4 regions of the Paenibacillus sp. NMA1017 genome follow, and region 2 is predicted to be linked to each of the others. Evidence: riboswitches for the same ligand, from Rfam matches in the RefSeq annotation. Region 2 holds a riboswitch; each other region holds the start of a gene.

Region 1 (7,912 bases), on a different contig from region 2:
CTGCACTAGGCTTAGCGCCAGCTTTTAAGCTGTATTTGGCAAAACCGTCTGCCGCGCTACTCAAGTATGAAATTTGTTGATTTCCTGCCAGCACATCTTTGGCATCAGGAGAGGACTCGAAAGTAACCTTTGCCTGACCAAAAGGAGCAATAGACCAATTGCCATCCGCCGCTGGATTAATCGTTCCGTTCGTACGGATATAGTCAATAATGACCTGGCGATTTTCATCCGGTGCTGCCATCACAATTCGTTTGCCATCTGGATTAGCCAGTTTGGATGAGGAAGCACGATAGTTATTGGTGGCTACGATAAATTTCTGCTCAGGATCAATAGCCTTCCCATTGTATTGCAGATCCTTGATACGATGGGCTGAAGAATCAATAATCGTCCCCTTGGCATCATATCGTGCAGGCTGAGTTACATCAATCTGGTAATTCACACCGTCAATGACATCAAAATTATAGGTTGGGAAATCTTTGTTGATCAGCGATTGCTCCTCAGTTTGCTTTGGATCAATACGGTTGAACTGCCCCGCAGACCACTCCAGCCATTCCTGAATTTCAGCACCGGTCACTTCTACAGCATGAACTGTGTTCGGGTACACATACAGGTCGGACACATTTTTAATCGCTACCGTACCTTCAGGAATATTGGTGTAATACTCGGCTCCGTTTCGACCGCCGGCCTTGAATGGAGCGCCTGCCGACAATACTGGAAGTTTTTCGTATTCAGTTCCTTTGAGATGGTTTTGAACATACCATTTCTGTGCATTCGTCACAATTTGAACGGAAGGGTCGTCCTGCACTAATGCAAAATAGCTGGTAATCGGTGCAGTCGTTGTTCCAACAGGTTGACGAACATAATCCAGCGTTCCTTGATGCTCGCTCTGGATCGCGTCTTTCAATTTAGTGTCAGGATTAAATTGCAAAGTTTGATCCTTGGCACTCAAAATCGGTCGCACTTGAGACTGAGAGTCAAGTACTCTCCAATCGCGGTTTTTCTTTTTTAGACTAAGATCAATAATACCCAGATCCTTGCCCCATGAAGAAGCTTCCACCGCCGGTACGCCGTTAATGGTTCCTTTATCTAAATCTACACCCTTCATATCTTTAAAATCAGGGCCGGGGAACGATTTATGAGCATGGCCGAACAGAATCGCGTTAATTCCTTCCACCTGGCTCAAATATTTAACGGCATTCTCCATCATTGGCGTTTGCGGCACATCTTCATAACCTGTGTGCGCAAGCACGATAATAATGTCAGCACCCTCTGCTTTCATTTGTGGAATAAACTTTTTCGCTGTTTCCACAATATCTTTCGTAACAACCTTATCCTTCAAATTAGCTTCATCCCACTGCATGATTTGAGGTGTGACCAAGCCGATGACGCCCACTCTAAGAGTATGATCGTCGCCCTTTTCATCCGTTACTGTTTTGTCCAAAATCTGATAAGGAGTAAAATAATTTTTAGTAGCTTGCCCCTCCTTATCAACATAAACATTCGCATTTACGTAAGGAAAGTCAGCTCCCTTGAGAGATTTATCCAGAAAGTCAAGCCCATAGTTGAATTCGTGGTTGCCCACTGTAGCCGCATCATATCCCATCAAGTTCATCATCTTGTAGACTGGATGGATACCGCCTTCTTTCTCGAAGGTTCTATTTCTGGCCATATAATCGCCTAGTGGATTGCCTTGTAACAAATCACCATTATCAAACAGCATACTGTTTCTTTTTTCACTACGCGCCTGTTGGATCAATCCGGCTGTGTTGACCAATCCAAATTCGTTGGTTTCTTTGTCCGAATAATAATCATAGTTCATCAGATTCGCATGAATATCCGTTGTTTCCATGATTCGCAAATTCACCGTAGCGCTATCGCGAGAATTGCTGGAACTGCTAGCTGCCCAGGATGGAGCGGCTAAAAACACCAGCATACTACAAGCTACAACGGCTGCTGTCAAACCTTTAAACCCATTTTTACGAAATAACAAAATATACCCCTCCTCATTAAGGTGTATGCCTCATATACATACTTTTGCACATATATGTAAGCCTTGAACCCACCATTTCTATTTTAATCCAACGCCAGACAAAAGAGTAGTCATTTACTTAAAATTATTTATGAAAAAATAATTAATTTTCTCAAACATAAAAAAACCAGCACACCCCCTAAAAAAGCTCGGAGATTCACTGGTTTATCCATTTATATTCGTATTATTTCTTCCACATCTGGCGCTCCGTTTGCTGACCCACATACTCAATGCGAGTCGGATTCACGTCCAAAATGACATAATCGGGATCGTCTGGTCCTGAAAACCATTCCTTCAAGGAATCGTTCCACACTTGTTTGCGTAGTCCCTCATCAGCTGTAATCTGGACGGTAGCCTCCACTTCTACGACTTCCTTCGTACCGCCAACTTCATAGCCCAGCAGCAGATAAGCATTCGGATTGTCCTTTAGCTCATCCACTTTATGCGTTTTGCGATCTGTCGCCAGATGAATGTTCATTCCATCGTTAAAAAGGGCCATATAGCGTACTTTCGGTTTGCCCCCCTCTACCGTACCTAACGAGCAAAATTTGTTGTTATCCAAAGCCTTCACAATGGCTTGTTCCAGTTGGTTGCGATCCAATGTTTCCGTTTTACCCACAGTACAACAACTCCTTTTCACGAATTAGAATTCGAATTCTCTACGGCCATGCCATTGGGCACCAGCCCATCTGAACCTACTTGCGCAGCTGTTCTGAAAATAACACGACCGGATCGAATCGGATTGATTCACGCTCATTTTCAGATCAAAGCTCACAGTAAAAGTGTACCCTGTCGTTCGGCAAATGAACCGTCATCTCTCCCTTCATGCTGGACAGACCCGCATTCAAGGCATATAATCGTCGTAGTAAACCCGAATAAATGAACCCATTAAACCATACAATGCCAGGGGTGCTGGAATCGGCCGGCTGAGAGTGTGTCCCAAGACACTGACCCTTACAACCTGATCTGGGTAATGCCAGCGTAGGAATGCTTAAGCAAGATGTGCCCTTTTTACATAGGACCATCCCTTACTTTGGTATATACAAGCGCAAGCGTCCCGGAAACTCGGGGCGCTTTTTTTGTTGAAGATTAAGTTGGAAAGATCGCGTCCGGCAGATGTTATTTTTAGAAAATGGGGAACTTAAGCTGTCTGATTGGACGGATAACGGGTAATTAAAGGAGAGAACACAACGATGAAGCGCATGAAAATGTTAAGCCTGGGACTGATCAGTCTGTGGCTCATGGCCCTGACCCTCACCGCTTGCGGTGGAAGTCCCCCCACATCCCAAGAACCGGCTACCGCTACCGACACTCAAACGTCTACTCCGGCAAAGGAGCTCAAAGATGTTAAAGTCGTGCTCGACTGGACACCCAATACGAATCATACGGGACTCTATGTCGCCAAGGACAAAGGATTTTACGAAAAAGCGGGCTTGAATGTCCAAATTGTTCAACCTGGTTCAGGCGGAGCCGATCAAATGGTTGCTTCTAATGCTGCACCTTTTGGTATCAGCTACCAAGAAGGCGTCACACAGGCTCGTACACAAGGCGTGCCGCTTGTATCCATCGCTGCGGTGATTCAGCATAATACCTCAGGCTTCGCAGCCCCGGTAGATCGCGGAATTAAGAGCCCGAAAGATTTTGAAGGTAAAAAATACGGCGGTTGGGGCTCTCCCGTAGAAGAAGCGGTCATGAAATCCATCATGGATTCAGACAAAGGCGATGTGAGCAAAGTGAAGATCGTCAACATGGGCAATGCAGACTATTTTACAGCCGTGAAGCGGGATATCGACTTTGCCTGGATTTTCTACGCATGGACCGGAATCGAAGCCCAGCTTCGAGGTGAGCCTTTGGATATGCTGTATGTAAAAGATTATTCCAAAAGCCTCGATTACTATACGCCTGTAATTGTGAGCAACGGACAGACGATAAAAAATGATCCAGAGCTGGTCAAAGCGTTCATGGACGCTACCGCAAAAGGCTATGAATACACCATCGCCCATCCGGAAGAAGCCGCGGACATCTTAAGCAAAGCTGTACCGGAGCTGGATAAAAAGCTGGTACTTGCCAGCCAAAAATGGCTAAGCCCGCGTTATCAGGACGATGCCGCGCAATGGGGTGTGCAAAAAGCGGAGATATGGCAAAACTATTCGGACTGGATGTACGAACGCAAGCTGCTCAGCAAGCCTTTGGAAGTGGATAAAGCCTTCACAAACGACTTCTTGCCCAAGCGCTGATCATTTGTTAAAACGCTAAATAAGACTGAACTAGAGAAGAGAACGAAGCGCCACTACGCAGTCGGATGGTGCTTCCCATCGCTGTTGTACCCAGATTTCTTTTATGAATATCCAGAGGTTAAAATCTGGGTACAAAGGCGAACGCTAACGCTTGTACAGCACCATTCCGCCCACTTCGTTCTCGTTCCACTTGGTTATTCTTTAGTCTCATAGTATCTAAAGCGCAAAAACAGATGCGCTTGTGTGTAAAAATGCCACACAACCTAGCTTTAAAAATAAGGTGCTTTTAAGGCGGTTGGCAGCGTAGCGGTTCATTTGAATCTGGAGAAGCGCAGCGTTCGCCTTTGCCGTTGGATTCTTACCTTTTAAAATTTATTCAAAGAATCCCACGGCAACAGCGATCGTAAGATCAAATGAAACGCGAAGCGGTCTCACCCGCCTTAAACCACCCGATTTTCTCTAAAACACTCCAAATGAAGGACAGGTGAATTTCCATGGCTAATACACTGCTCAGTATTCAAGTAATCCCTAAAACTCCTAATAACGAGGACTCTTACCCGTATGTTGATAAGGCGATTGAGGTCATTCAACGCTCCGGCGTCAAACATCAGGTGAATCCATTGGATACGACCATGGAGGGCGAACTCGACGAGTTGCTGAGAGTGGTTAAAGAAATGCACGAGGCTTTGACGGAGGCGGGCAGTCCCAGCGTCATTTCACAGATCAAAATCGCACATAACCTACAAGGCATCAGCATGAACAAGCTGACCGAGAAATATCGCCCATGAATCCGAAAGGCAAGAACGCATCCTGGTGGAAAAGCGTATGGCCGCCCTTTGTGGCGGTCCTCTTCTTTTTAGCGGCCTGGCAGGGGGCGGTTTCCTATTTGCATGTTGAATCCTGGCTGCTGCCTGCTCCATCCCTCATCGTACAAGAGGGCATGGCCCAGATGGCGCTGCTTGGTGCCCATACATGGGCTACAATTCGCCTGACACTTGCGGGATTCGCTATAGGGACAGCAACAGGACTGTTGATCGCCATCGTTCTTCATACAATTCCTTTTCTCAAATCCGCCCTGTATCCGCTGCTTATCCTGAGCCAAAACATTCCGATCATCGCCCTGGGGCCGCTACTCATGGTGTGGTTTGGTTTTGGTGTGCTACCCAAGCTGATGGTCATTACCTTAGTATGCTTTTTCCCCGTGGCTGTAGCGGCCATGGACGGGCTGACTCGAACAGACCGTACGATGATGAACTATATGCGGATGTCGGGTGCAAGCCGCATGGCTATTTTTATGAAGCTGGAGCTGCCACATTCCCTGCCGCAAGTCTTTTCTGGCATTAAAATTGCTGCTACCTATAGTGTGATGGGCGCGATCATTGCCGAATGGATCGGAGCTAGTGAAGGAATTGGATATTATATGCTGCTGCAAAAATCGGCCTATCGCACGGACCTCATTTTTGCTGCCATCGGCATTATTGTCGCACTCAGCTTACTCATGTTTGTGGTTATTTTACTACTGGAGAAATGGCTGGTTCGCTGGAAACCCGATCGAGAGTAGCTTCCTCCTTAAATTAAATACACAAAGGAAAGGACGTGGCGCATATGAGTCTGCATCCGATTGGCTTATCATCACATAACGTGGCTAATGAACAACGAGCCGGGGAACAGCAGAGTACTTCAACTGCTCCTCCTGCTTTGGAATTGGAAGGCATCAGCCTCGCCTTCCGCGAAAAGCGAAGCTTACTGCCTGTACTGCAGGATGTATCCTTAACCGTCAAGCCGGGAGAATTTGTCTCTCTCATCGGTCCGTCAGGCAGCGGCAAAAGCACGCTGTTTCACATCATCGGCGGGCTACTCAAACCACAGCAGGGACGTATCCGTATGCACGGACGGGACATGACTGGTGAACGTGGGCATATCAGCTATATGCCACAGCAGCCCGCCCTTTTCCCGTGGCGTACCACGCTGGACAACGTACTGCTTGGGCAGGAAAATGCTCCACGTAAAACTACAGCAGTCCCCCCTGAGTACGCCAGTGAACGCGAGCGTCGCAAAGAAGCCTTGCAATGGCTCGAACAGGTTGGACTTGGTAAATTCGCCAAGGCGTATCCACATACGCTGTCTGGTGGAATGCAACAGCGCGCAGCCTTTCTTCGCGCACTGCTCAGCCCGCAGGAATTAATGCTGCTGGATGAGCCGTTCAGCGCACTCGATGCGCTGACACGTGCAGACATGCAGCAATGGTTATTGCGCATGTGGGAGAAGAACCGCCGCTCTGTGCTGTTTATTACCCACAGCATTGAAGAAGCGCTGATGCTCTCCGACCGCATCTATGTGCTGTCGGCGCGACCTGCTTCGGTGGTGCATGTCGTAGATGTCCCTTTTCCCCGCCCGCGTAGGGAAGAAATCACCCTCGATCCGCTCTTTATTGAATGGAAGCGGACCATGACCAGCTGGATGCGCGAGGAAAAGCACAAATTGGACGGCGACATGGACAATGCTCAGAGCGTCCACAAGAATATCCCGGAAGATGGATTGAATCGGCATGAGTGACGTAAAAGTTCGATGTGCATTGAAATGGAACAGCCAAACAAAGCTAGGCTTGGATTTGACCGCAATTGAACCCGCTCCATTGATCGACGCGCATATTCATGTAGACAGCTATCCGCCTGAACAACAGGAGTTATTGCTCGCTTCACTTGCCAATAGCAGCGTCCAAACCGTGATAGCCGTGTCGATGCACCTATTCTCCAGCAGAGCCAATCTATGGTTAGCTGAGCGTTACCCTAGGCTGGTACGACCAGCCTTTGGCTTTCATCCCGAACAGGCTCTTCCACCACAAGCTGAGCTTGACCTCTTATTCGACTGGATGGACGAACATATACAGCAGATGGTCGCCGTGGGGGAAGTCGGCTTGCCCTTTTACAATCGGCTGGAAGCCTCACAGAGCGGTTCACCTTTTGACCTTGCTCCCTACATAGCGCTGCTGGAGCGTTTTATCCAGTTTGCAAGCAAGCATAATAAGCCCATTGTCCTGCACGCCGTTTATGAAGACGCAGACATCGCCTGTGACCTTTTGGAACGTCATGGCGTCACACAGGCGCATTTTCACTGGTTCAAAGGCTCTGCCGCCACGACCCAACGTATGGCCCGGAACGGCTATTATGTCTCCTTCACACCGGATCTCCTGTACGAAGAAGAGATCCGCAGTTTGGCAAGACAGTATCCGTCTGATCAGATCATGGCAGAGACAGACGGTCCCTGGCCGTTCGAGGGGCCTTTTACCGGGCAACAGACACATCCACGGATGACTGCCGACGTCATTCGCGCGTATAGCAAGCTAACCTATCAAGATGAATCTGACGTACGTCAATTATTTCATGATAATACGAGACGCTTTTACTCACTATCTGATGGATAAAGGCATACCAGCTATTTACTGACTGCAAGGTTTACAACCACAACGTGCAACCAAAACAAAGAACCTCCTTATTTACGCTGGACTTCATCATGCGTAAATAAGGAGGTTCTTTTATTTTGCAGAGTTTTTTGTCGCTACTCAACTTTTATTGCTTCAAGAAACCCTTCTGTTCCAAAAACGGCTTCAACTGCAAGCGTGCCGGCTCGGTCAGTCTTGTGGCCA
Region 2 (7,912 bases):
TGGCGGGGGTATCCTCGGCTACGGTGTCCCGTGTCATTAACAACCATCCGTACGTGAGTGAACCGACAAGGCAGCGTGTGCAGGAGGTCATAGATCGGCTGGATTATGTTCCCAATTTAAATGCGGTATCTTTAAAAAAGGGGATGACCAAACTCATAGGGATTATTTCACTTTCTTTTAATGATTCATTGGGTTTATTTGTGCGTGGATTTACAATGTATGCTCAGGAGCATGGCTTTAATATCGCGCTGTTTATTACGAATGGGGAGAAGGAACGGGAGCTTGAAGCGCTGGAAATGTTGCGGAGAAAGCAACTGGACGCCTTGGTCTGCATGATTCGCGTCAATGAGTGGAGTGTGATTGAGCATTATACAAAATATGGTCCGATTGTGACCTGGCAGCGTGTAAACATTGAGGCAATCCCGTCTGTATTTATGGATCAGTATCAAGGCTATACGCTGGCGTTGGAGCATTTGTACGCCCAAGGATACCGGAAAATTGTGAATGTGTACGGCAGCATGCGGGGGTTGAATACGAAAGAACGCATTCGAGCTTATCATGACTTTTGCGAAAAATATGATTTGGATGCTGAGGCCTTCCCGCATTTTTATGATTTAAATTCAATAGATGCTGGTGAACAAATAGCTCATTGGTGGGCAGAACGAGCACCAACAGACAGACCGGATGCCTTTGCCTGTTCTACCGATTACTTGGCAGCAGGTCTTTTGACTGAAGCACGGAGACTCGGTGTTTCTGTACCAAGCGATTTTGCAGTAGTAGGCTTTGATAATACCGAAATCTCACATTTGCTTGATTTAACAACGATTCATTACCCGATAGACAAGCAAGCTGAGAATGCGTTCATTATGATTCGCAATGCCCTGGAAGGGCTGGATGAAACGATACATCATCTGGAATTCAAATTAGTAGAGCGAGCGACCACTTAATTCTAAAAGGGATTTCATATTAGTGGTTATTAATTACCATATTCAAGTTTATATAGTAGGAATAATGGAAGAAAAATGTTGACACATGTTAATGCTTGATGAATAATGTGAAGTGAAAGTACAAAATTTGGATTTTTTGTATGAAGGGTGGTTATGACTTGGGACATACACCTACGATTTTGGCGAAGTTAGAGGATTATTTAGGGGAAAATAATTTGACGCTGGCACAATTTGCCGAATATTCAGGTGTTCATCAAAGAACACTTAATAATTGGATTGCCAAGCATCGTCCTGTTGCGATACATCAGCTAGATCGAATCACTTGGGCTATGGGACTACCAGAAGGTTTTTTTTACGAACTATACATAGATAACTACATCATTGAGCGTTCCCCGGATTGGAGGCGAATTGAGCCGTTGTTGTTTCGCTGTGCGGAACTGGACAAGTTGGATGCTATCCAGCTTGTAGTGGGACATATTATGGAAAATCTACTTTATTCCTCGAAGCTATTTGAGGCGGCAGAACAATTATTTGCACAGGGCCAGCATGCTGCTGCGTTGTTACTCTATGAGGGGATTGCAGAAGCGGAAAAGTACCAACACTCCGAAAGATTGGCCATTTGTCAATATCGAATCTTTACGATTCAGGTTGGAGACGATCAGAATCGAAATCTCAAGGCAGCCACCCGATTTGAACCCTTTGTTGAACGTCTGGATGAAATAGAACAGCTTGATGCTTTAAAAGATTTGGCGAACGTATACCGTTCTTTACAAGAATGGGACATGCTTTATGGGACGGCTCGAAAAATGAGAGATAAAGCGGAAACTCAATATACTTTGAAACATCGACAGAAAGTCAGGAAGCGTGAGGAAGCTGCCGAGAAGCTGAGTCGTCCCATGTTTGTGTATATCACTTATGCCGATTTACTATGTGCGAGTGTCTGTGAAGCCCAAGGTGATTATCAACAAGCTTTACAATTTACGTACGCCTACGCTGATTTAGATTGGGTCATAGAAACGGACGAAAATACTCAATACTGGGTTAACTTGTATCAACATTGGGCAAAAGGTAATACTTTTGTAAATAAACTTCACTCTGGAGATACAAGTGTGCTTCCAAATTATGTTAAATATATTACAGCAACATCAATCACTGACGAAAACGAAAAGCTCTCAAAGCTGTTGAACGTTATGATAGCAGCTAACCGATATATGATAGATATCGATGATGTACTCTCAAAATTTGAAAAAGACATTGATTCCTTTACTCAATTATCAGCATCTACTGATATGTACACTCAACAGGTCTTACCAAATTATCTTGCATATTTTGGTTATGAATTGGCCTATTACTATTTATATAAAGGAATGTATAGTGATGGCTTTAAATATTTGAAGTCTGCGACGCTAAAAGCGATTATACTAAATAACGAAACTTATTTTATAAACTGTATGGGACTATTCGAACATTTTAAAGGATACGCAATGGATGAAACAAAACTAGAGTTTTCAAATATCATTGAAAAGGTGTGGTTAAATAATGTTAAAAAAAATGGTACTGCTGATCGTCGCGACTAGCTTTTTGTTTATTGTAGCTATACCTGTTCAGTCTTATAGCCATAATCAGAGTATTCAACCTCAAGTACAAATTGGGGGCTCTTAAACCGATAGAAACAAATAAATCCTCGACGACCAGTTAAGGTTAGTGGAGATTTTTCTCCTGTAATCAAGGGAGCACATTGTAAATAGGAACTCTTAAAGTATTAGTATATTTTGGAGGATGTGTTATTTTTGACTACGGCGGTCATTTTACTTATAGCGAATATTCTACTTATTCTTCTTTCAATTGTTGGTATTGTTCTAATCATAGGAGTATTGTACAGAGGGTACACTTTGTTAGGATTACTTATTGCTGAGAAAAAGAATAATGAGATCAAACAACATAAGGTTAATTTCTAAGTCAAATTTGGTTTGTATGCTCTAATATTCATTTTATGAAAAAGGGCCTCTGTTCCACTTAATTAGTGGAAACGGAGGCTCTTTAACGTGGATTTAGGCACATCTTTGTTTATGCAAACTTTTGAGATGTTCTTTTTTTGTTAGGCGCATTATTTAAAAATCCAAAAAACGTCTTTTTGTTATAAAATATGACATATAGGAGGGATCATGCTGATGAACCAAGGTGTGACTTTACTTTGTGTCGAACGAGCTAGGAAGAAACTGTACCAGGTCCAGAAAAAGTATGGATTTTTAACACATCCCAAAGTAGTCGAACAATCTAAAAAGCTGGATGATCTGTTGAATCATTATCAAACGCGTAGATCGGATCATTGAAAAATGAGACCATATTTTTTTTGAATTCCACAACCGCATCTCTAACCTGCTTTGTCTGTGTCACGGCTGAAATCACCGCCACACCATCTGCACCTGCACGTGCGACTTCCTCAACACGGTCCACTGTAATACCTCCGATCCCAACAATCGGCACATCAATTCCCGCTTTACGCATCTCATATAAAATTGCCGGTCCATGTACAGCATGGGCATCATCCTTCGAGATGGTGGGATAGATTGGCCCGACGCCAAGATAATCAGCACCCTGCAGGATGGCACGACGTGCTTCCTCAATGGTATGGGCGGAGACGCCTAGAATTCGATTTCCGATTCGCTCGCGGACAGATTCGGCGGATTCATCGTCCTGACCGATGTGAACACCGTCAGCGTCGAGTTCAAGAGCCAGCTCCACATCGTCATTGATGATGAAGGGGACACCAGCGTGGCGGCACAGTTCCTGTAGCTGGCACGCAAGTTCGAACATAGGAACGCCCGTTAACGCGCCAAGACCCTTTTCCCGGAACTGGACCATGGTTGCGCCTCCAGCCAGAGCCTCCTGCACAACCCAGCCTGGTTCCGCGAGGCAATTCACGCTTCCAAGCACCAGGTACATCTGTAGCTGGCGGCGCACCACCTCTGACAACATTCTGCCGCTCATAGAAGCATCTCCTGACGACGACGGAAGGCCCAATGATTGGTGGGCCCATGTCCTTGTCCAAGCTGCAAAGATTCCTCAATCGCCGCCTGGATGAAGGCTTTGCCATTCAAGATAGCCTCCGGTACAGACATCCCTTTCCCTAATTCCGCGGTAATCGCTGCCGAGAAGGTGCACCCAGTTCCGTGTGTATGGACAGTCCGTACTCGCTTGCCGCTCAGCTCTGTAAAGGCGGTTCCGTCAAAGAGCAGGTCGACAATCTGTTCGCTGCTCTCGCTCTCGTCAGAGTGGCCACCCTTGATCACAACGAATTTTGATCCCATACTGCTAATATGTCTTGCAGCCTCGCGGCGATCCTCCATCGTACGGATACTGATCCCGGTCAGGGCTTCCGCCTCCGGAATATTCGGTGTAACGACCAGGGCCAAGGGGAGCAAGTCGTCCTTCAAAGCTTGCACCGCTTCCAGTTGCAGCAGTTCAGCGCCTCCCTTGGCAATCATCACGGGATCGACGACGACCTTTTTCCAGCCGAACTTTCGGATCTGCTCGCTCACAAGTCGGATGATGCCCGCATTAAACAGCATGCCAGTCTTCAGGGCATCCACTCCAAGGTCTAATCCTACAGCTTTGATCTGTTCCGCTGTTGCTTCCGGTGGCAGCGGATATACGCCGTGAACCCCTAAGGTATTCTGTACGGTAATGGCCGTAATAGCTGACATGCCGTACACGCCAAGTTCTTGAAAGGTTTTGAGGTCGGCCTGAATTCCTGCCCCGCCGCCACTGTCCGAACCGGCAATCGTCAGTGCTCTGGGTACACGAACGTCTGTCATCGAGCACCACCTGCTGTGGTTGTTCCGGCTTCACGGACAGTGACATGCCCCTCCAGCGAACCTGTATGTAGTTTGGCGAGCTCGTCGAGAAAGGCAATCTGGAAGCTGCCGGGCCCCAGCTCTGAGGTGCATGCTGCGGCTCGGGAAGCTGCTGCACCGTAAAATGCCAAGCCTGCTGTACCTGCGAGCAGCAGGTTGGGTTCAACAGCTGCAAAGGCACCTAACACAGAGGTCAGCAGGCAGCCTGCTCCGGTTACCTTCGTGAGCAGCGCGTCTCCACCGCTAATCATTCGTGCTTCGGCCCCATCGGTAATGACGTCTTCTTTTCCAGTGATGACTACCATTGTATTGAGCGTTCGAGCAGCCCGAATTGCCAGATCGACATTGCCGTTGTCAGCACTGTCACCAGCATCTACGCCTTTAATCTCACGGGCTTCTCCAACAAGATGCGCGACTTCGGCTGCATTGCCTCGCACCAATGAGATTTTGACTTCTCTCAGGATTCGTAGTGCCGACTCAGTTCTAAAGCTCGTTGCTCCCGCACCGACCGGATCTAGCAGGACTGGGACACCGTGTGCATTTGCTGATTGTCCAGCAATGATCATGGCATCCACCAGTTCGCGGTTCAGCGTACCGATGTTTAACACAACGGCACCCGCTATTTTTGCCATGTCTGCTACTTCCTCGGGTGCATAGGCCATCACCGGGGAGGCGCCCAATGCATACAGGCCGTTGGCCGTAAAGTTGGTGACTACCACATTGGTCATATTGTGAACGAGGGGTTTGCTGTTTTGTACCTTCGTCAGGAGATCCGAATAACTTTGTTCCCATGTACTCATCATGATTATCCTCTCTATAGTTGGTGGTTCAACAGGGCATTAACCGTACTTCATGTATCGAATTGCCAGGCTGACTATTCCAAGACCGCTGCCTGCATCTGGACCGGCCATTCTTCCTGCTTATAAGCCATGTCCCAGAACTTATATTCCAGCTGGCAGCTCAGTATAAAATGCTCAATCATCCGCTCCCGCTCAGCAGCCGTTGCGTCTTCCGCCCAAGCATCTACACGTTCTCGGAACTTGAGTGTTGTATCATCAAGCTGGTCTCCATAGAAGCCCATCCATTCATAAAACGGATGGGACTCATCCGGCTTTACTTCATCCAGCAGCCTGCGACCAATCTCGGCATACGTCCACATACATGGCAGCAGCACAGCCAAAATCTCGCCCAGGCTGCCCTCATGCGCGACCGTTAGCATGTGACGGATATAGTGATGGGCCGACGGAGCGAGTGGATATCCCTGCAACTCTTCATAGGTCACCCCTGCGACAGCACAGAAATTTTGATGCGGATGAACCTCGCTGTGTAGAATAAAAGAGATTTGTTCATTAAATACAGCCATGTCCTCCCGATTCGTGCATTTGGAGATTGCGATGCCGTATATCCGCATGTAGGCGTTCAAATATTCAAAGTCCTGTTTTACATAGTGAATCAGCTGTCCCCTTGTCAAACTTCCTTCAGCAATACCTCTCACAAAGGGATGCTCAAAAATCGCTTGAAAAATGCCGTCCGCCTGCCGACGGAGTTTTTGTGTAAAACTCAATTTCCCCACCTCCATCAAATTGAAGAGCAAGAAGTCCTGTAAGGATACAATTCCGGAACAACGCTAAAAAGCCGCCCCGGAAAATGGAGCGGCTTCAACAATAGGCCCAATACGCAAAAAAAACGCTTGAAACCTTATATATAAAGGCTCCACTTTCCTACGCTAGTGCGAACTAGATCAGGTTCAAAGGGTCCAAGATACGTTCTTGTCTCAGCCATAGTGGCTCCCCTAGTGGACTTCTATTCTTTTGACTATTACTGTACATTCGTTCATACGCTATGTCAAACATACGTCTATCTGGTCAAAGGTCAAGTGACAGAGCTGAAGTTGGCTTTCGAGGGGAAAAGGTGCTGGAGAAGGTCAGTTCCGTCTACACGAAGGAGTTCGCGGCAGGCTCCAGTGTCTAAAAAATCAGAATTTATACCAAAAGAGAAATCAGTACTGGGAGTGTAACGAGCGATATGACAGCACTGATGACAAAGGAGGAGGCTGTTTCTGATTCCAGGCTTTCAAAACGGGTGGCGATCATAGCGGCGACTGCTGAACCCGGGAAGGAAACGAGCAGAACTGCCTTCACAGTATCTGCAGACGACAGACCGCACAGGTAGGCGATCAGCAGCATTAATAAAGGCTGTACAATTGTTTTTAACAGTGCGATGGCAAAGGCACTTACACTAAAACTAATGTTGCGTACGCCAATGGTCACTCCGACCGCGAATAAAGCGGCCCCGGACGTAATGTCTCCGATTTGATTCAACGATTTGTTCAACAAATCCGGTGAATGGAAGCCGAACAAGGTCAAAATTACACCAATCAGTGGAACCAGCGCCAGCGGTTCTTTTAAGCCATGAAGAATGGAGTCCCAGATTAACCTTCCGAGGTGACCGTTCCGTTCCTTGCCTGAATTCCGGCTGGCTACGGTAGCTATAATAGTAGCCGCCGGGTCAAGGACGGCATTGACTACAATTCCCGTAAGCGCAATCGGAATGGCGACAGCAGAGGAACCGTAGATGGCTCCAAGCACCGGGATACCCATAAAAGCAAAGGTAGGCTGTGCTGAGTTCAAAGCAAACATGGCGGCATCCTTCACTGACTGCTTCCTCGCAAAGCGGGACAGTAGAAGGAGAACGGCAAAAAAAACGACAATGCCAATGAACAGAGCCAGCAGGAATGGCCATTGCTCGATGAGTGCTTTCCTGTCCGTTGTCGTGATACCGATGAATAGATGCGCAGGCAGTGCAAATTTGGTAACCAGTGCATTTAGGGCCTTGGAGGAAGAGGCATCAAAGCTTTTGTAATGCCCCGCTAACCACCCTAAAATAATTACGAAAAAAATCGGCACCAAAATATACAAGATATGTCCGACACTCATAGATCGATTCTCCTCGCTTGAACTGACGTATTCTGCCTGTCTGAACAAGGCAATATTTTTCCTAAACGGGGCATTAGTGAGGGTGATGAATTACACTTTCCACTGCTTTGACCTTCGTATATTCCGGTTTCCACATTGCATCTCGTATAGCTTGTTCCACATTTGAAATGTG
Region 3 (7,912 bases), on a different contig from region 2:
CGTAAGTACCCATGCGATGTAAGCATGCAAGGCAATAAAACAAAACAGCAGAAAAAAGACGACCGACAACAGCAGAGCAATCACAACGTGCTTGAACCGCAGCAGACGGGGATTAAAGAGTGGGGTGGACGGCTCCTGAACAGCGGTCTGTAGCTGAGAGTTGCGCTGGGATGTAGAAATCATGTAAGAGCCTCCTTATATAAAATTGATCTTCATTTCATAGAATTTAGGTATAATTCCACTTGAAAATGATAGTGTATATCCGTATAGATACCTATTATCGTATGATGGGGGTTATCCAAAGTCAACGCCTGAACCGGAAAAGTAAAAATGATGCAAAGAATTGTCGATGTTTGTTCTCGTTCTGTAATATGGTTGTCACAAAAACATCGGTTTACAGTAGCCGCGACTATTCTATATAATTTATGTAACCATGTTTCATAGTGTGAAACGAATATGGATACAAGAGGAGCGGTTCACGATGGAAGACCGTAAATTAACCGTTCGCGCTGTAGAGCGTGCACTTGATATATTGTTGTGTTTTACCGCAGATTCGGATCTTGGCCTGACGGAGATTGCCTCCAAAATTGGTCTACATAAAAGTACGGTTCATCGGCTGCTGACTACGTTGGAGGATCGGGGCTTTGTCGTTCGGAATGCCGAAACGGAAAAATATCGACTTGGCTTCCGCATTTGGGAGCTATCCACGCATTTGTCCCAAAGTGACGAGCCGGCGGTGTTGTTACAGCCTGCAATGGAAGGACTACGTGACCGTTTGGGCGAGACGGTCAGCTTGTACTTACGGGACGGCAGCATGCGTATTCGCATACAAGCCGTGCAGAGCAATCAGGCGATCCGCAGGGTTGCGCCTGTAGGTGCGCGTATGCCGCTGGCTGTAGGGGCCTCCAGCAAGGTGCTGGCAGCCTTTATGCCGCCGCAGGAGCTGGAAGCCCTACTAAGCGGGAATGAATGGCCGCCCTCGGTAGACCCGGAGGTCTATAAAGCCCAGCTGCAGGACATTCGCGAGAAGGGCTATGCGACCAGCTATGAAGAACGGGAGCCCGGGGCCGCTGCTGTGGCTGCGCCAATTGTGAACCGGAAGGGACAAGTCACTGCGGCTTTATCTGTATCCGGTCCGGTCAGTCGGCTTGCACCCGAGACGCTACATGACTTTGCTCCGATTTTGATCGAAGCGGCGAAGGAAATGGGGCTTATGCTTCCGTAACAAGAATAAATACAGTTGCAGCAAGCAAAGTGATTTGATGAGGAGCGTCTCCTTGCTAAATGGAACCTAGAAGGGTTGCCAAAGCCATAAATTTGAAGTAGTCTGATAAGGATGGCGGGATGTCTGTTATGTCCGCCTCATGTGAATAGAAGTATCACAGTTACTGGGGGAGCCTGTAATGCCGGGCTGAGATGGAATCGTGCAAGATTCCGGACCCTTTGCACCTGATCTGGATCATACCAGCGTAGGGAAGTAATCGGCCATTGAAATGTATACGCAGCTGCTGTCTACGGTGACGCATTGGAATAGGATTATTCACATGTGCACGGTTTGGATAGCTGCCTCGTTAGATTAGCCGGTTCCCTGGGGAACCGGCTTTTTTGCATAGATCAGCGCCACCCTGGGAATGGTTCCGGATCGGTGTGTCATTTCATCGAAACGGGAGGAATGGACAATGAAGCCGACAAAAGTAGAAGGAACAAAAGGAACAGAATTGAAATCAGCAGAAGTAAGGTTGGCAGGAACAAGGGAAGTTGAGGTAGAGAGAACAAACGGGGAGCAAGCCAGTGGGGTAACGCCCTTTCCAGGGAGCCGTAAGGTATATATTCAAGGCTCGCGGCCGGACATTGCCGTGCCAGAGCGGGAAATTGCTCTCCATCCTACACATACGCCGCAGGGCATAGAGCATCATGAGCCATTGCGTGTGTACGATACAAGCGGTCCCATGACTGACGAAGCCTATCAGGTCGATATCCGTCAGGGTCTGCCTCCACTACGGCGAGCTTGGGCACTGGAACGGGGTGATGTGGAGGCTTACGAGGGACGCGCCGTCAAACCGGAGGATAATGGACTCAAACCTGGCTCCAAACGGGAGACAGTTGAATTTCCCGGCGTGACCAACCGTCCGCTTCGTGCTTCGCAAGGTCGTACAGTGACGCAAATGCATTATGCACGGCAAGGGATCATTACGCCCGAAATGGAATTTGCGGCGATCCGCGAAGGGCTCGAGCCTGAGTTTGTACGGCAGGAATTGGCGGCTGGACGAGCCATTTTGCCTTCGAATATCAATCACCCGGAAAGTGAGCCAATGGTCATTGGGCGTCATTTTCACGTGAAGATCAATGCGAACATTGGTAATTCTGCGGTTACCTCCTCGATCGAGGAGGAAGTGGAGAAAATGACCTGGGCTGTGCGTTGGGGCTCGGATACAGTTATGGACCTGTCCACAGGCCGTAATATCCATACCACACGTGAATGGATCATTCGGAATTCTCCTGTACCGATTGGGACTGTGCCGCTGTATCAGGCACTTGAAAAGGTGAACGGTGAAGCAGAGGCGCTGACGTGGGAGTTGTATCGCGATACGCTGATTGAGCAGGCGGAGCAGGGAGTGGACTATTTTACAATTCATGCGGGTGTATTGCTGCGGTATATACCGATGACGGCGAATAGAATGACGGGAATTGTATCCCGTGGCGGGTCGATCATGGCAGCCTGGTGCCTTGCGCACCATCAGGAGAATTTTTTGTATACACATTTTGAAGAAATCTGCGAAATTATGAAAGCCTATGATGTGGCCTTTTCTCTCGGGGATGGTCTACGTCCGGGTAGTATCTATGATGCGAATGATGAAGCACAGTTTGCTGAGCTGGAAACGTTGGGTGAGTTAACGCAAATCGCATGGAAGCATGATGTTCAGGTCATGATTGAAGGACCGGGACATGTCCCTATGCATAAAATCAAAGAGAATGTGGATTTACAAATGGAGATTTGTAAGGAAGCTCCTTTCTATACCTTGGGACCGCTCACGACGGATATTGCCCCCGGATATGATCATATTACCTCAGCCATCGGGGCGGCGATGATCGGTTGGTTCGGGACGTCCATGCTGTGCTATGTTACGCCTAAGGAGCATTTGGGTCTGCCCAATAAGGATGATGTCCGCGAGGGTGTCATTACCTACAAAATTGCGGCGCATGCTGCCGATCTGGCGAAGGGACATCCACGGGCGCAGCAGCGGGATGATGCTTTGTCCAAGGCACGCTTTGAGTTTCGCTGGCGGGATCAGTTCAATCTGTCGCTTGATCCCGAGCGGGCCTTGTCCTACCATGATGAAACGCTACCGGCAGAGGGCGCCAAGGAAGCACACTTTTGCTCGATGTGCGGCCCCAAATTTTGTAGTATGCGTATCACGCAGGACATTCGCGCCTATGCAGCGGATAAGGGGCTGAACACTCAAGAAGCAGTAGCTGCCGGGATGCGTGAGAAGGCAGAGCAGTATCGGGATGGCGGTCAGTAAAACGAATGTGTGAGTTTAGGAACGCATGAATTAAAAAAAGCCGTGGTTCTCTACAGTCGATGTAGGGAACTACGGCTTTTTGGCTTATGTAAAGCGAGATCATGCAACCAGATAAACGACGCCTTATTTTTTACCCATTTTTTCATTCAAAATGTCCTGAAAGCTGAGTTTCTTCTCCGAGCTATCTTCTTTCTTCTGCATACTCACCGCGTTGGCACGTTGGTATTGGTGGTGAAAGGGCATCAGGGTGTGGACGGTTAAGTTCATTGTATTCATGTAGGTCATTCCTCCAATTCCATATTGTCAAATTCAGATTGAGTTGCTTAAGACGTCTGTATAGGACTATTTGTATGTACTTATGTCGTATTGCTATGTAGGTTGCTTGGTAATGTTTCAATCATTATAACCACATTTTTTCAAAGTAAAACGCTTTTGACATAAAACAGGAAGATGGTCATATGTGTCCAAAATGCCGATTAGGAGGATGGTCGTTTTAGGGGAAAATGTGCCTAGGTCTAAAACAAGGGCTAGAGGCCCGTTTTCTTAGTTTAGTAGTCGGGATTGTGTTTTTTTGTCGAATAACCTTGTAAAAGGAGGATTTTGCGGACTCCTCAAGTCAGGATTAAGGCAGTCTGGTGGCGAATTAAAGTGTCAAAGTTGTATTGACTTTATGTTTGGTAGTAGATACCATGAACTGGTTGTCAGCGTATTTTGACAACAAGAGTCAGCCAATCGATCTGGCGATTCATCCTTTGAAATGTAGAGAGAGGATTAGAGCATATATGAAAAAATGTATTGCAGACATCGCATTTATTATTCTGGGTGCGTTTTTTTTCGCGCTAGCTGTTAATCTGTTTGTGATCCCGAATGAGTTTGGCGAGGGGGGCGTTACAGGGGTTACGATTATCCTGTACTACCTGTTTCAGTGGTCTCCCTCGATCGTTAATCTGGTGATTAATGGCTTGCTGCTGATTGTCGGATATAAATTTTTGGACAAGAGAACGACCCTGTACACTATAATTGCGGTCGCTTTTAACTCGCTGTTTTTACATTTAACGGTCAACTGGCGGATTGATTCGCATGAGCCGACGATTAATGCTGTATTTGCCGGAGTTTTGGTGGGGGTCGGCATTGGCTTAATTGTACGGGTTGGTGGCACTACGGCGGGGACAGTCATTTTAGCCCGGATTGCTAACAAGTATCTGGATTGGAATATCAGCTATGGCCTGCTGTTTTTTGATTTGATTGTCGCATTCTCTTCCTATTTTATTATTGGTCCAGAAAAATTGATGCTAACTATCGTTATTTTGTACGTTGGTACGAAGGTGATGGACTTCATGATCGAAGGACTTAACCCCAAAAAAGCGGTCATGATCATTTCGGAGCACCAAGATAAAATTGCCGAGATGGTTATTACGAAAATGGATCGTGGAGTTACTGTCCTGTCAGGCCACGGTTATTACACTAAAAATCCAAAAGAAGTGCTGTATATCGTCATTAGTAAACAAGAGGTGTCAGCGCTTAAAAAGATAGTGAAAGCTATCGACACAGCAGCGTTTATCACCATTCATGATGTGCGAGACGTGTTCGGAGAGGGTTTTCTGGATATTTCGAAGTAACTCGCATGCGCGAAGGTAAGGTTATAGGAGAATAGGGTAGGAAGTCGGTCCTGAGGGATCGGCTTTTTTGCTTTGTGATGTTTATTCCATTTTTGGTATTGGAAAATATGCATAATAAAGAGGAGTCACTTAAATCCCTGTTATATGGAGGGTTTGGCGGGATGGAGAATAAGGGTAATTTTAATGTAAGTTCCGTTGGCTACTTTCGAATGAAAACGCTTGGAAGAAAACGCATCGTATCTCTGCTTATATTTGGATAGCCTTTGGCTTAATCGGGATCGCTATAGGATTAGGACAAGAAGTTAATGTGTATATGATGCTCGCTTCTTGTTTACCGACGATGATTAGTTTTATTACTTCTCTCTTAATACGGATCGATTTAGCATATTAGGGGGATTTCCATGAGAAGTAAATTAAATTTTTCTAATGTATTGTCTTTTCTTATTTCTGTTTTGCCTTTCATCATCTACCTTTTCATGTATCCGAGAATGCCTAGGAATGTAGCAATCCACTACAATTTCAATGGTGTGGCTGATCGCTTTGTAGACAAATCCTCCCCTGAGGTATGGTTGTTGTGTGGAATTAGCCTCATGTCTTTTATGATTATGCTTATGCTCCAACCCTATTTCAGTCGTCAGTTCAAGAGCGAAGAAGGCTCTGCAATCATGGAAAACCTGCCTGGTCTCTTCACACTCCTTATAACCCTAGTGTTCTCAGTTCTCGGCATATGTTTCCTTTTAAAAGCTTAAGCATATAAAAAATCCCCTCTCAATTCGCAGTTTCCGCTGCATTTGGAGGGGATTTCGTTATTTATACGCTCTTTACTCTTGAATCATTTGACGCAATACGGTTTGCAGAATACCACCGTTGTGGTAGTAGTCGATATCGACGGTGCTGTCCAAACGGGCAATCACCGGGAATTCGAACTTCGTACCATCCTCACGTTTAGCCACAACCGTAAGCTCTTGACCAGGCTTCACGTCATTGTTAATGCCGAGGATGTCGAAGGTTTCGCGGCCATTGAGGCCCAAGCTGGACCAGCCATAGCCTTCCTGGAATTGCAGAGGCAGTACACCCATGCCGACCAGGTTACTGCGGTGAATCCGCTCGAAGCTTTCGGCAATGACAGCCTTAACGCCCAGCAGAAGCGTACCTTTGGCCGCCCAGTCACGAGAGCTGCCTGTGCCGTATTCCTTACCAGCAATGACGATCAGGTTCTGATCGGCTGCCTGATATTTCATGGATGCATCATAGATGGACATTTCCTCATCCGTTGGCAAGTATTTGGTAACGCCGCCCTCGGTGCCTGGAGCCACATTGTTGCGGATACGGATGTTGGCGAATGTACCGCGCATCATGACCTCGTGGTTACCGCGACGGGAGCCGTAGGAGTTGAAATCCTTGCGTTCCACGCCATGCTCCTTCAAGTACAGTCCTGCCGGGCTGGAAGGGGCAATGTTGCCTGCTGGTGAGATATGGTCCGTCGTGACCGAATCATTCAACAGGGCAAGCACACGGGCATTGCGGATTTCCTTGATATCCTGTACGCCATCCTGAAGTCCTTCAAAGAACGGCGGGTTTTGAATATAAGTTGAGTTTTCATCCCATTCATACAGTTCACCTTCAGGAACCGGAATGGAATTCCACTTTTCGTTGGCAGTAAATACATTTTCATATTTACGGCGGAACATATCCGGGCTGAGAGACAGGCTGATCGCTTCCTTGATTTCCTCGGAAGTGGGCCAGATATCTTTCAGGTAGACTGGCTGATTGTCCTGATCGTAACCGAGCGGATCGTTCACCAAATCAATGTTCACCGTGCCTGCCAGCGCATAAGCGACAACCAATGGCGGTGAGCCGAGATAGTTGGCTTTGACCTGGGCATGCACGCGACCTTCAAAGTTCCGGTTGCCGGAAATAACTGCGCCAACCGTCAAATCATGGTCTATGATGGCTTGACTCACTTCGTCAGGAAGTGGGCCGGAGTTACCGATACAGGTCGCGCAGCCATAGCCTGCCACATGGAAGCCGAGGGCTTCGAGCGGTCCGATTAATCCGGCTTTTTGCAGGTATTCCGTCACGACGAGGGAGCCTGGGGTCAAGCTTGTTTTAACATAACCCGGCTTTTTGAGCCCGCGCTGCACTGCTTTTTTGGCCAGCAAGCCCGCACCGAGCATAACGCTTGGATTGGAGGTATTCGTGCAGCTTGTAATTGCTGCAATAACGACTGCTCCTGTACCCAACTCGCTGGTGGAGCCGTCCGGATGGGTCAGCGGAATTTTCTGTGCGATTTTTTCATCGCTCAGTCCATAGCCGCCCTTGTCCACCGGGGTACGGATGATGCCTTCAAACGTTTCTTTCATGCGGCTAAGCTCAACACGGTCCTGTGGACGTTTGGGTCCGGCGAGGCTCGGTACAACCGAAGCCAGATCCAGCTCAATCGTATCGCTGAACACAGGGTCCGGTGTATCGGATGTGCGGAACATGCCTTGGGCTTTATAATATTCCTCAACGAGGCTTACTTGCTCATCGGAACGTCCGGTGCTGCGCAGGTAGGCCAGCGTTTCCGCATCGACCGGGAAGAAGCCAATCGTTGCGCCGTATTCCGGTGCCATGTTGGCAACCGTCGCACGGTCAGCCAAACTGATGTTTGCCAGGCCAGGCCCGTAAAATTCTACGAATTTGCCGACTACGCCTTTTTTACGCAACATTTGCGTTACTGTAAGTGCCAGATCGGTGGCGGTGGAGCCTTCCGACAGGCTGCCTGTC
Region 4 (7,912 bases), on a different contig from region 2:
CAGAGTGAGATTGATCGCAAAATCATGCATTCGCTGAATATGAGGTCGAACAGCACATACGAACAGACGTACGCTGCTTTAGAGCATAATGCTAATGGAACTGTTACTTCTGAACAGTTATCCACAAATACTTGGCGTATCCTCCAAAAGCTGAAAGATTGGAATGATGAATACATCAAGTGGTGGGAAATACTGATTAGTTTGATTGTTGGATATGCAGCCTATCAAATGCCTATGCTTTTATTATATTTGCAACGAAAAATGCGTCGGTTGGATATGAGGCATGAGGTGTATCAATTTCAAACGGTTATTTCCATTTTACGGGTTATGGAACGAATGTCTGTCGAGGAAATATTGGAGTGGCTGAACAGATTTTCAGTTATATTCAAAAGACCTCTGCAAAAATGTCTGCTTCATTATGAACATGGGCCAGAGGCAGCTCTTGACTTGCTAAAAGAAGAAGCACCTTTGCCGGAATTTCAACGTCTCGTGGATAAGCTTCATTTGTCTTTAGGTAAAATTACGATTCGAGAGGCCTTTGATGATTTGGAATCCCATATGTCCTACTATTTCGAACAAAGAAAACAGGAGTATGAAAAAATAATAGACAGCAAGGCTATCTGGGGAAGGATGATTGGTTTTGCCCCGATGTATGGTCTTATCTTTTTATATTTGGTGATTCCGTTAATCGGCATGAGCTTTGTTCAAATGGATAACTATTATGAACAAATACAAAAAATTCAGTAAGAAAGTTCTACTATGACTAATACAAAATAACAAGCTAGGAGAGAAAAATAATGAATAACGCATCAACAGCTTTAAAGGTAGCCGCTGGGATATTTTTGACCATCGCTCTAATTACGATTGTAGTTATACTATTTATTTCAGCCCAGGAGGCGACTAAAACGGCACAAAACAATTTTGCTGATATCCAGACCGAATTGTCTCAAGCCTCTTTTACGGTATATGACGGCACAACGATTAGCGGTTCCCAGGTGACCAATGCGCTGCGGAAGTTTCAGGGGAAGGACCAATTCGGCATTCAGATTAAAACCGGCAAAAATATGGCAGGCCAGTGGTACGGTAACGCTCTGAACATTAGCCCAGACAGTGAACAGTATGGCGCCGTGAATGGTGGCAGTGATAAGACAGGGAAAATCACGAATACACTTAATGAGAAAGAGAATGAATACGTAAATCCGAGTGGTAAATTTAAAGCTGAAATCGTCAAAGACAAATCGAACGTGGTACGTGGGTTGTTGTTTACCCAGTCCTAAGCACTACAGCAGAGATAATAATCATAAAGGGGATGAGAGTATGTCTGATCACGCTTCAAGTATGCTGCGGCTTGGTGTGTCAGTTATTCTGTTCATAACCGCATGTGTAACGGCAGCAGACTTGTCCAGCCAGCTGGATGGTGCACTGGAATTAAGATCACAGCAAGAGGAGCATTCTGAAGGGCGAATAGCCCGTACTACTGGGGTGGGGTTGCCGGAACGGATTAAAGGAACTCAGGTAATACAGGCAATTCGCATGAACTTACAGGAGGGGATTTCGATTCAAGTCGACGGGACAGAGTATGATGTATTTTCTGAACCATTTGAGCTTGATGTATCGACCATGGATGCTTCCTCTATATATTCCATGTACCCACAGCGGAATGGGAATGGGGACATAACATCTGTACGTTTTGAGAAATTGGGGGAAGACTGAAGTGGTTCAAACAATATCGAAGCTGTTGGGGGCGCTGCTCGCTGTATTGCTTTTGTACATCGTACCCGCAGCACAAGCTGCTGAACGGCAGGATGATATATCCGGGTTAAATACATATCATTCAACAGTACGTTTTGTTGATATGGCAAGAACCAAAGGTTACATTACACCGACGATGTATAACGATTTTATGCGTGATCTGGAATTGACAGGCAATACGTACGAAGTTGACTTGGAACATATGCACAAAAAGTATGTACCGGACTATGCAGATGCCACGAAGCCAGACAGTTTTCTGGGCAATTATGAAACTGTATATGATGGGTACTATAATCCGCAAATCTTGCCTGTACTGTTTCCTGACAATCAGCAGTCAAAATCAGATCAGACACGTCGGTATACCTTGATGGCCGGGGATTATTTTACGGTCCGGTTACATAATACGAATCGGACTCCTGCGGACTTGTACAAATCATGGCTTCTTGGCGGGGCAGATAGTGGCAAACCGGCAGTTACAGCTTCTTACGGGGGCATGGTTCTGAATGAAGATTACTGATTTTGCAGTCATATTTATACTTTTGTTTTTGCCCTTTGGTGTAGTTAGTGACTTACGGGTGCAGAATCAGCGTGAAGTGCAGCAGCTAGAAATGAAATATACGTCGGCTCTCCGTACCGCAGTTCAGGATGCAGGGGTTGTGCTCTCACAGAATGAACGTCAGGAACGCGAGGCCGGATACGGATCGGATAAGTTTTTTCGGGTAGATAAAGAAGCAGCGCTGAAGACGTTCCTGCACACCCTTTTTCTTAATGTAGGCATTGATGGGGATATAGTAGCACAACGTGCATTATTGGATTACATACCAGCTATTGTAATTCTGGATTATGATGGTTATTATGCGTTCACCTCAGAAGCCTATACAGACGAGCATGGACAAGCTGCTATTGGCCACAAATGGAGCGAAAAAAAGCCATATGCCTATGTTGATTCAGTAGGCAACAGTGTCGGGTTCACCTTGGATAATTATGTGCACGCATACGATGCTCGGAATCACAGGTGGGTGGAGGGCTTTCAAAAGGAACTTCAGGATCAGACCGCTATATCTTTGCTGAATAATTCAGAAACTTTTGAGCAAATACGTCGTTCCACCATTGTTCGCAGTGTTCAAGAGGACCTAGCACAAATTATTAATGTTCATAACGAAAAAGCAGCACGTAACGGCATAACTTACTCGTTCACGCTACCGATCATTCCGCAAGAGGAGTGGTACAACACGGTAGATGATGTGGGTCTGATCGCGTTTATCCAAGGCATTCCGGTCGGAGACAGGTATTACAATAACTATGGATTTGGTGGTGGGAGAGTCGTTAGAAAGCAAGACATTATCGGTGGCATAGAACCAGATACTGGAATGAAATATTTTTATAGAGATTCATGCCCAGCTCCCTTTAAAGCGAGTGAACGTTTCACGGATGAAAAATCTGCCGCAGCTGCGGGTTACTTTGAGTACAAATGTTATAATGGCTTAAAATAATCACCCTCATGGGTGGTTTTTCTTTTTTTAGGCAGATCCATACCAAAAAACCTTAAAATTCACTGTTTTCAATATTCCGATATGGATGCAGAATGTGCTACAATAAAGCTTTGAAAGAAACGAAATGCATATGAAATAAGAACAGTCGGCAGTGCCGATGACAATAAGGAGCCAAAAACAGCTTATGAGTTTATTGACTGTAGAAAATGTATCCCACAACTTTGGGGACCGCGCATTATTTAAAAATGTTTCCTTTCGATTGCTTGCGGGGGAACGTGTAGGTTTGGTAGGAGCTAACGGTGTCGGTAAATCGACACTCATGAACATTCTCACTGGAAAATTGCTTAAGGATGAGGGTAAAGTGGAATGGACTCCACGTGTACGTTACGGCTATCTGGATCAGCATACCAAGCTGACACCGGGCAAAACGGTACGTGATGTTTTGAAAGACGCTTTTCTTCCTTTGTTGGAATTGGAAAAGGAAATGATGCAGATTACTGACAAAATGGGGGATGCTTCTCCTGAAGAGTTGGAAGTGCTGCTGGAACAGATGGGTGAAATTCAGGAGCAATTGGATATGGGGGATTTTTACCTCATTGATGTGAAGGTTGAAGAAATGGCGAATGGACTGGGACTCTCGGCCATAGGACTGGACCGGGATGTATCTGCACTTAGCGGTGGGCAACGGACAAAGGTGCTTCTTGCTAAGTTGCTGTTGGAAAAGCCGAATGTCCTGCTGCTGGATGAGCCTACCAACTATTTGGATGTAGAGCATATTGAATGGCTTACGCGCTATTTGAAGGACTATCCCTATGCTTTTATTCTTATTTCACATGATACTGAATTTATGAATCAGGTCGTTAATGTTATTTACCATCTTGAATTTGCCAAGATGACCCGTTATTCAGCTAACTATGAAAAGTTTCTTGAAATGGCGGATCTGAACAAAGCTCAGCATATTGATGCTTATGAGAAGCAACAGGATTTTATTAAGAAACAGGAAGATTTTATTCAGCGTAATAAAGCGCGTGCCTCTACATCAGGCCGAGCAAAGAGCCGTGAAAAACAGCTTGATCGGATCGAACGTATTGATAAGCCTGAAGAAGCCGCAAAACCAACCTTTCAATTTAAAGAAGCACGTGCAAGCGGAAAGACGGTATTTGAGGGTATTGATTTTGAGATTGGTTATACGCATGCCCTTTTGCCTAAAATGTCCATGACGATTGAACGTGGCGAAAAGATTGCAATTGTTGGCTACAATGGTGTCGGTAAATCGACATTGCTCAAAACCATATTGGGAAAAATTCCACCAATCAGTGGAAAAACCTATCAAGGTGATTTTTTGCAGCCCGCTTATTTTGAGCAGGAAGTAAAGGCGGAGAAAATTACACCGATTGACGATGTGTGGAATGAATTCCCGCATTTGAACCAGCATGAAGTACGAGCGCATTTGGCGCGTTGCGGTTTGAAGAATGAGCATATCACGCGTCCGCTATCTGCGCTCAGTGGTGGAGAACAGGCTAAAGTCCGTCTTTGCAAACTGTTAATGCGTGAAAGCAACTGGGTACTGTTCGATGAGCCTACCAACCACTTGGATGTTAAAGCAAAGGATGAGCTGAAACGTGCCTTGAAGGAATACAAAGGGACCGTATTGCTTGTATCTCACGAACCGGACTTTTACGAGGATTGGGTAACCAAAACGTGGAATGTGGAAGAGTGGTCAAGTAAAGTTAACTAAAATCAACTAAATCCAGTTCTGGCAAATTTCACACGAAGTGGGGTTTGCAGAATTAGAAAAATATGCTAAGCTATCTTTAGCTTATACAATAAAATAGTCACACTAGGGGAGCCGCCCATGCGGCTGAGACGGAATAAATGGATTTCGGACCCTTTGCACCTGATCTGGGTTATGCCAGCGTAGGGAAGTGAGCGCCGTACAAACAAGGCAACGCCATCTTTATTTTTGTTTGTGCGTGGGACGATACACGTATACGGATATCATGGTCCGTTCGATTATTGGACGTTCGTTAAACCACTTCCTTGGGGAAGTGGTTTTTTGCGTTTCGTTCATTTTAAGTTGTTCGAGCTTCCGTAGACGATTCACATACAATCCCCTTTCATTCCTGCTGGTAGACGTGGCTGGCTAAGCTTAGATCCTTTAATCCAATGTGAGGTGAAGACAAAATCGAATTACACGCAATTTCGATGGAAAAGGGCACTTTTGCACAAGCCGCCCAAGTGGCTGCTGTGATTTGTCCGTATGTTCATTATGTACACGCACGTTTAAAACAGAATGGTGCCTCTGCATTGCTTTCTTTGACTCGCAGCATGGTGGAGCAGGAAGTTCCTCTGCAACAAATTGTAGTAAATGATCGTGTGGATGTAGCTTTACTTACTTTGGTTGGAGCCGTCCAACTACCAGCTAATGGATTACCTGTTGTGGATGTGAAAAGCCTACTTCCTAAGAGTACACGCTGTGGAGTGTCTGTGCATTCCTTGGAGGAGGCGCAGACTACCGAGCAGGCAGGTGCGGACTATGTACTTTATGGTCACGTATATGAGACCCATTGTAAGCCCGGTATTGTACCGCGGGGGTTAGCTCAGCTTGAACATATTTGCAGGCTGTCGAACATTCCGGTGATCGCGCTGGGCGGCATACAACCGCATCATATCCCGGAGCTTTATAGGGCCGGAGCAAGCGGAATTGCGGTGATGTCTGGTATATGGGAGGCTGAGTCGCCCGTTGCAGCTGCGATGGAATATAGGCGAATGGCAGATCTTGTAGTTCACAGCCTGTAGCGAGAAAACGAGAGTAGAGGCAAGCTGAAAGCAGAAGGGTTTATGGAGAGGAGACACGGAACAAATGCTAAAGATACACACAGAGGCAAGAGCGATAGGACATGCTGAATGCTTGGTCATAGGTGGAGGTGTCATCGGCAGTTCCATAGCTTATCATGTGGCCAAGGAGGGAAGAAGTACGATCATGCTGGAACGATTGATCCCGGGTGAGGGAGCCTCAGGAGCAGCGGTTGGAATGCTGGCAGCGGAAAGTGAAGAGTTCACCGACTCTGAGCTGGCACGATTTGCTCGCAGAAGTCGAGATGCATTCCCTGAGCTTGTCTGTGATCTGGAGCGTTTGTCGGGTATTTCGGTGGAATTCCGTACAGAAGGATTTGTGACCCCTTTCCGTACGGAAACTGAAGGCCAAAAGCGCTGGAAAGCTGCTAAAACGCGAGAGGATGATTGTTCTATCTGGTGGGATGCGAGGGAATTGGCCCGCAGAATTCCTGGTTTGGATGAACAAGCGATCGGGGCAATATATCGTTCAAAGGAGACACAAGTGGCTCCTGTACAGCTTTGCCGTGCTTATGCAGGTGCTGCTGCGGTGCTGGGAGCAACGGTATGGTCTGGTACACAGGCAGAGCAACTGGTCATACAGGATGGTCGTGTTTGCGGTGTCCGAACAGATAGTGGCTTTTTTTCCTGCGATCAGGTCATTATTGCTGGAGGCTTGGATAGCATGAAATTGCTAGCGCAGGTTGGGTTTGAATATCCACTTTATCCGGTCAAGGGCGAAGCGGTAGCGGTCTCCTTGAAGGATCACCCGTTAGAATACACCATTTGTGCTGATGATATTTACCTCGTGCCTAAACAGAATAACGAGCTTTGGATTGGGGCAACGAGTCTTCCGTATCAATATGACGAAGAGGTGACCGTAGGAGGCTTGGAGGGGTTGCTGGCACGTGCCTCTGCCTGGCTGCCGCGCGTTCGTGAAGCTTCTTTTATGCGCGCTTGGGCGGGCTTACGTCCGCAGGCCGCATCAGGTCATCCTTTTATTGGCAGTGTACCTGGGGTCGAGGGCGTATATGCTGCAGTCGGGCATTATCGCAACGGTGTCCTGCTGAGTGATGCTACCGGGCGTGCGATGGCAGCTATGCTTAATGGGGCTGGTGCGGCTGAATTTGGGATAAGTAGATTTTCTTCTGAGCTCCTCAAGGAGGAAAGCTTATGAAGCTGACGATTAACGGCCAGAGCCTGACCTTTTCTAATCGAATCACTCATGTGGATCAATTGCTACATGAGCTTGATGTAAAGGTGAAAACCGTAGTGGTGGAGCTGAATCGGCATATATTGACCCGTGAAGATCATGATGAAGCGGTACTGAAGGATGGAGATTGCCTAGAGATTGTACATTTTGTGGGAGGCGGTTGATCATGTTAACCATTGGAAAAGCATCTTTTACCTCAAGGCTGTTGTTGGGAACAGGAAAATTCTCTGATCTGGATATCCAATCCCAAGCCGTAGAGGCTGCTGAGACGGAAATATTGACGTTTGCTGTACGGAGATTGAACTTGGAGGAACGGGATAAGCAGCATTTTCTCGATATGCTGGATTTGAGCCGGTATACACTTCTTCCCAACACAGCAGGGGCTACAACAGCAGAGGAGGCGATTCGTATTGCCCAATTGGCAAAAGCCTCCGGCCTGTGCGATATGATTAAGGTGGAAGTCATTGGGGATAGCAAGACACTGCTGCCTGATCCTTTTGAAACGTTGAAAGCTAGTGATAAGCTGTTAGAAGAAGGTTTTATCGTGCTGCCCTACATATCGGACGATGTGATTCTAGCAAAGAGGCTTCAAGAGCTTGGAGTACACGCCGTTATGCCT

What was found. A riboswitch is a leader RNA that binds a small molecule or an ion and turns the genes downstream of it on or off. The one in region 2 is predicted to bind thiamine pyrophosphate.
Region 1: another riboswitch for thiamine pyrophosphate. It lies ahead of AC5ELV_RS17470 (ABC transporter substrate-binding protein); the one in region 2 lies ahead of tenA (thiaminase II).
Region 3: another riboswitch for thiamine pyrophosphate. It lies ahead of thiC (phosphomethylpyrimidine synthase ThiC); the one in region 2 lies ahead of tenA (thiaminase II).
Region 4: another riboswitch for thiamine pyrophosphate. It lies ahead of AC5ELV_RS05040 (thiamine phosphate synthase); the one in region 2 lies ahead of tenA (thiaminase II).

What each region holds. Positions count from the first base shown of each region.
Region 1 is NZ_JBZXYR010000007.1:51,798-59,709, reverse strand. Features, by position in the region: gene AC5ELV_RS17480 (bifunctional 2',3'-cyclic-nucleotide 2'-phosphodiesterase/3'-nucleotidase) at 1-1,990, opposite strand, end outside; gene AC5ELV_RS17475 (pyridoxamine 5'-phosphate oxidase family protein) at 2,214-2,648, opposite strand; TPP riboswitch at 2,925-3,034, shown strand; gene AC5ELV_RS17470 (ABC transporter substrate-binding protein) at 3,223-4,266, shown strand; gene AC5ELV_RS17465 (MTH1187 family thiamine-binding protein) at 4,761-5,054, shown strand; gene AC5ELV_RS17460 (ABC transporter permease) at 5,051-5,827, shown strand; gene AC5ELV_RS17455 (ABC transporter ATP-binding protein) at 5,872-6,822, shown strand; gene AC5ELV_RS17450 (TatD family hydrolase) at 6,815-7,690, shown strand; gene nfsA (oxygen-insensitive NADPH nitroreductase) at 7,836-7,912, opposite strand, start outside.
Region 2 is NZ_JBZXYR010000005.1:259,036-266,947, forward strand. Features, by position in the region: gene AC5ELV_RS15465 (LacI family DNA-binding transcriptional regulator) at 1-947, shown strand, start outside; gene AC5ELV_RS15470 (helix-turn-helix domain-containing protein) at 1,106-2,524, shown strand; gene AC5ELV_RS15475 (aspartyl-phosphate phosphatase Spo0E family protein) at 3,113-3,280, shown strand; gene thiE (thiamine phosphate synthase) at 3,225-3,938, opposite strand; gene thiD (bifunctional hydroxymethylpyrimidine kinase/phosphomethylpyrimidine kinase) at 3,935-4,765, opposite strand; gene thiM (hydroxyethylthiazole kinase) at 4,762-5,607, opposite strand; gene tenA (thiaminase II) at 5,679-6,368, opposite strand; TPP riboswitch at 6,506-6,608, opposite strand; gene AC5ELV_RS15500 (AEC family transporter) at 6,787-7,740, opposite strand; gene AC5ELV_RS15505 (NAD-dependent malic enzyme) at 7,814-7,912, opposite strand, start outside.
Region 3 is NZ_JBZXYR010000010.1:121,984-129,895, forward strand. Features, by position in the region: gene AC5ELV_RS21065 (alpha/beta hydrolase) at 1-183, opposite strand, end outside; gene AC5ELV_RS21070 (IclR family transcriptional regulator) at 482-1,225, shown strand; TPP riboswitch at 1,381-1,493, shown strand; gene thiC (phosphomethylpyrimidine synthase ThiC) at 1,680-3,524, shown strand; gene AC5ELV_RS21080 (hypothetical protein) at 3,648-3,800, opposite strand; gene AC5ELV_RS21085 (YitT family protein) at 4,307-5,143, shown strand; partial or broken gene AC5ELV_RS21090 (SdpI family protein) at 5,349-5,534, shown strand; gene AC5ELV_RS21095 (DUF1648 domain-containing protein) at 5,545-5,892, shown strand; gene acnA (aconitate hydratase AcnA) at 5,965-7,912, opposite strand, start outside.
Region 4 is NZ_JBZXYR010000002.1:20,311-28,222, reverse strand. Features, by position in the region: gene AC5ELV_RS05070 (hypothetical protein) at 1-747, shown strand, start outside; gene AC5ELV_RS05065 (hypothetical protein) at 798-1,277, shown strand; gene AC5ELV_RS05060 (hypothetical protein) at 1,318-1,713, shown strand; gene AC5ELV_RS05055 (hypothetical protein) at 1,715-2,269, shown strand; gene AC5ELV_RS05050 (hypothetical protein) at 2,256-3,245, shown strand; gene AC5ELV_RS05045 (ABC-F family ATP-binding cassette domain-containing protein) at 3,430-4,983, shown strand; TPP riboswitch at 5,078-5,186, shown strand; gene AC5ELV_RS05040 (thiamine phosphate synthase) at 5,451-6,044, shown strand; gene thiO (glycine oxidase ThiO) at 6,109-7,257, shown strand; gene thiS (sulfur carrier protein ThiS) at 7,254-7,457, shown strand; gene AC5ELV_RS05025 (thiazole synthase) at 7,460-7,912, shown strand, end outside.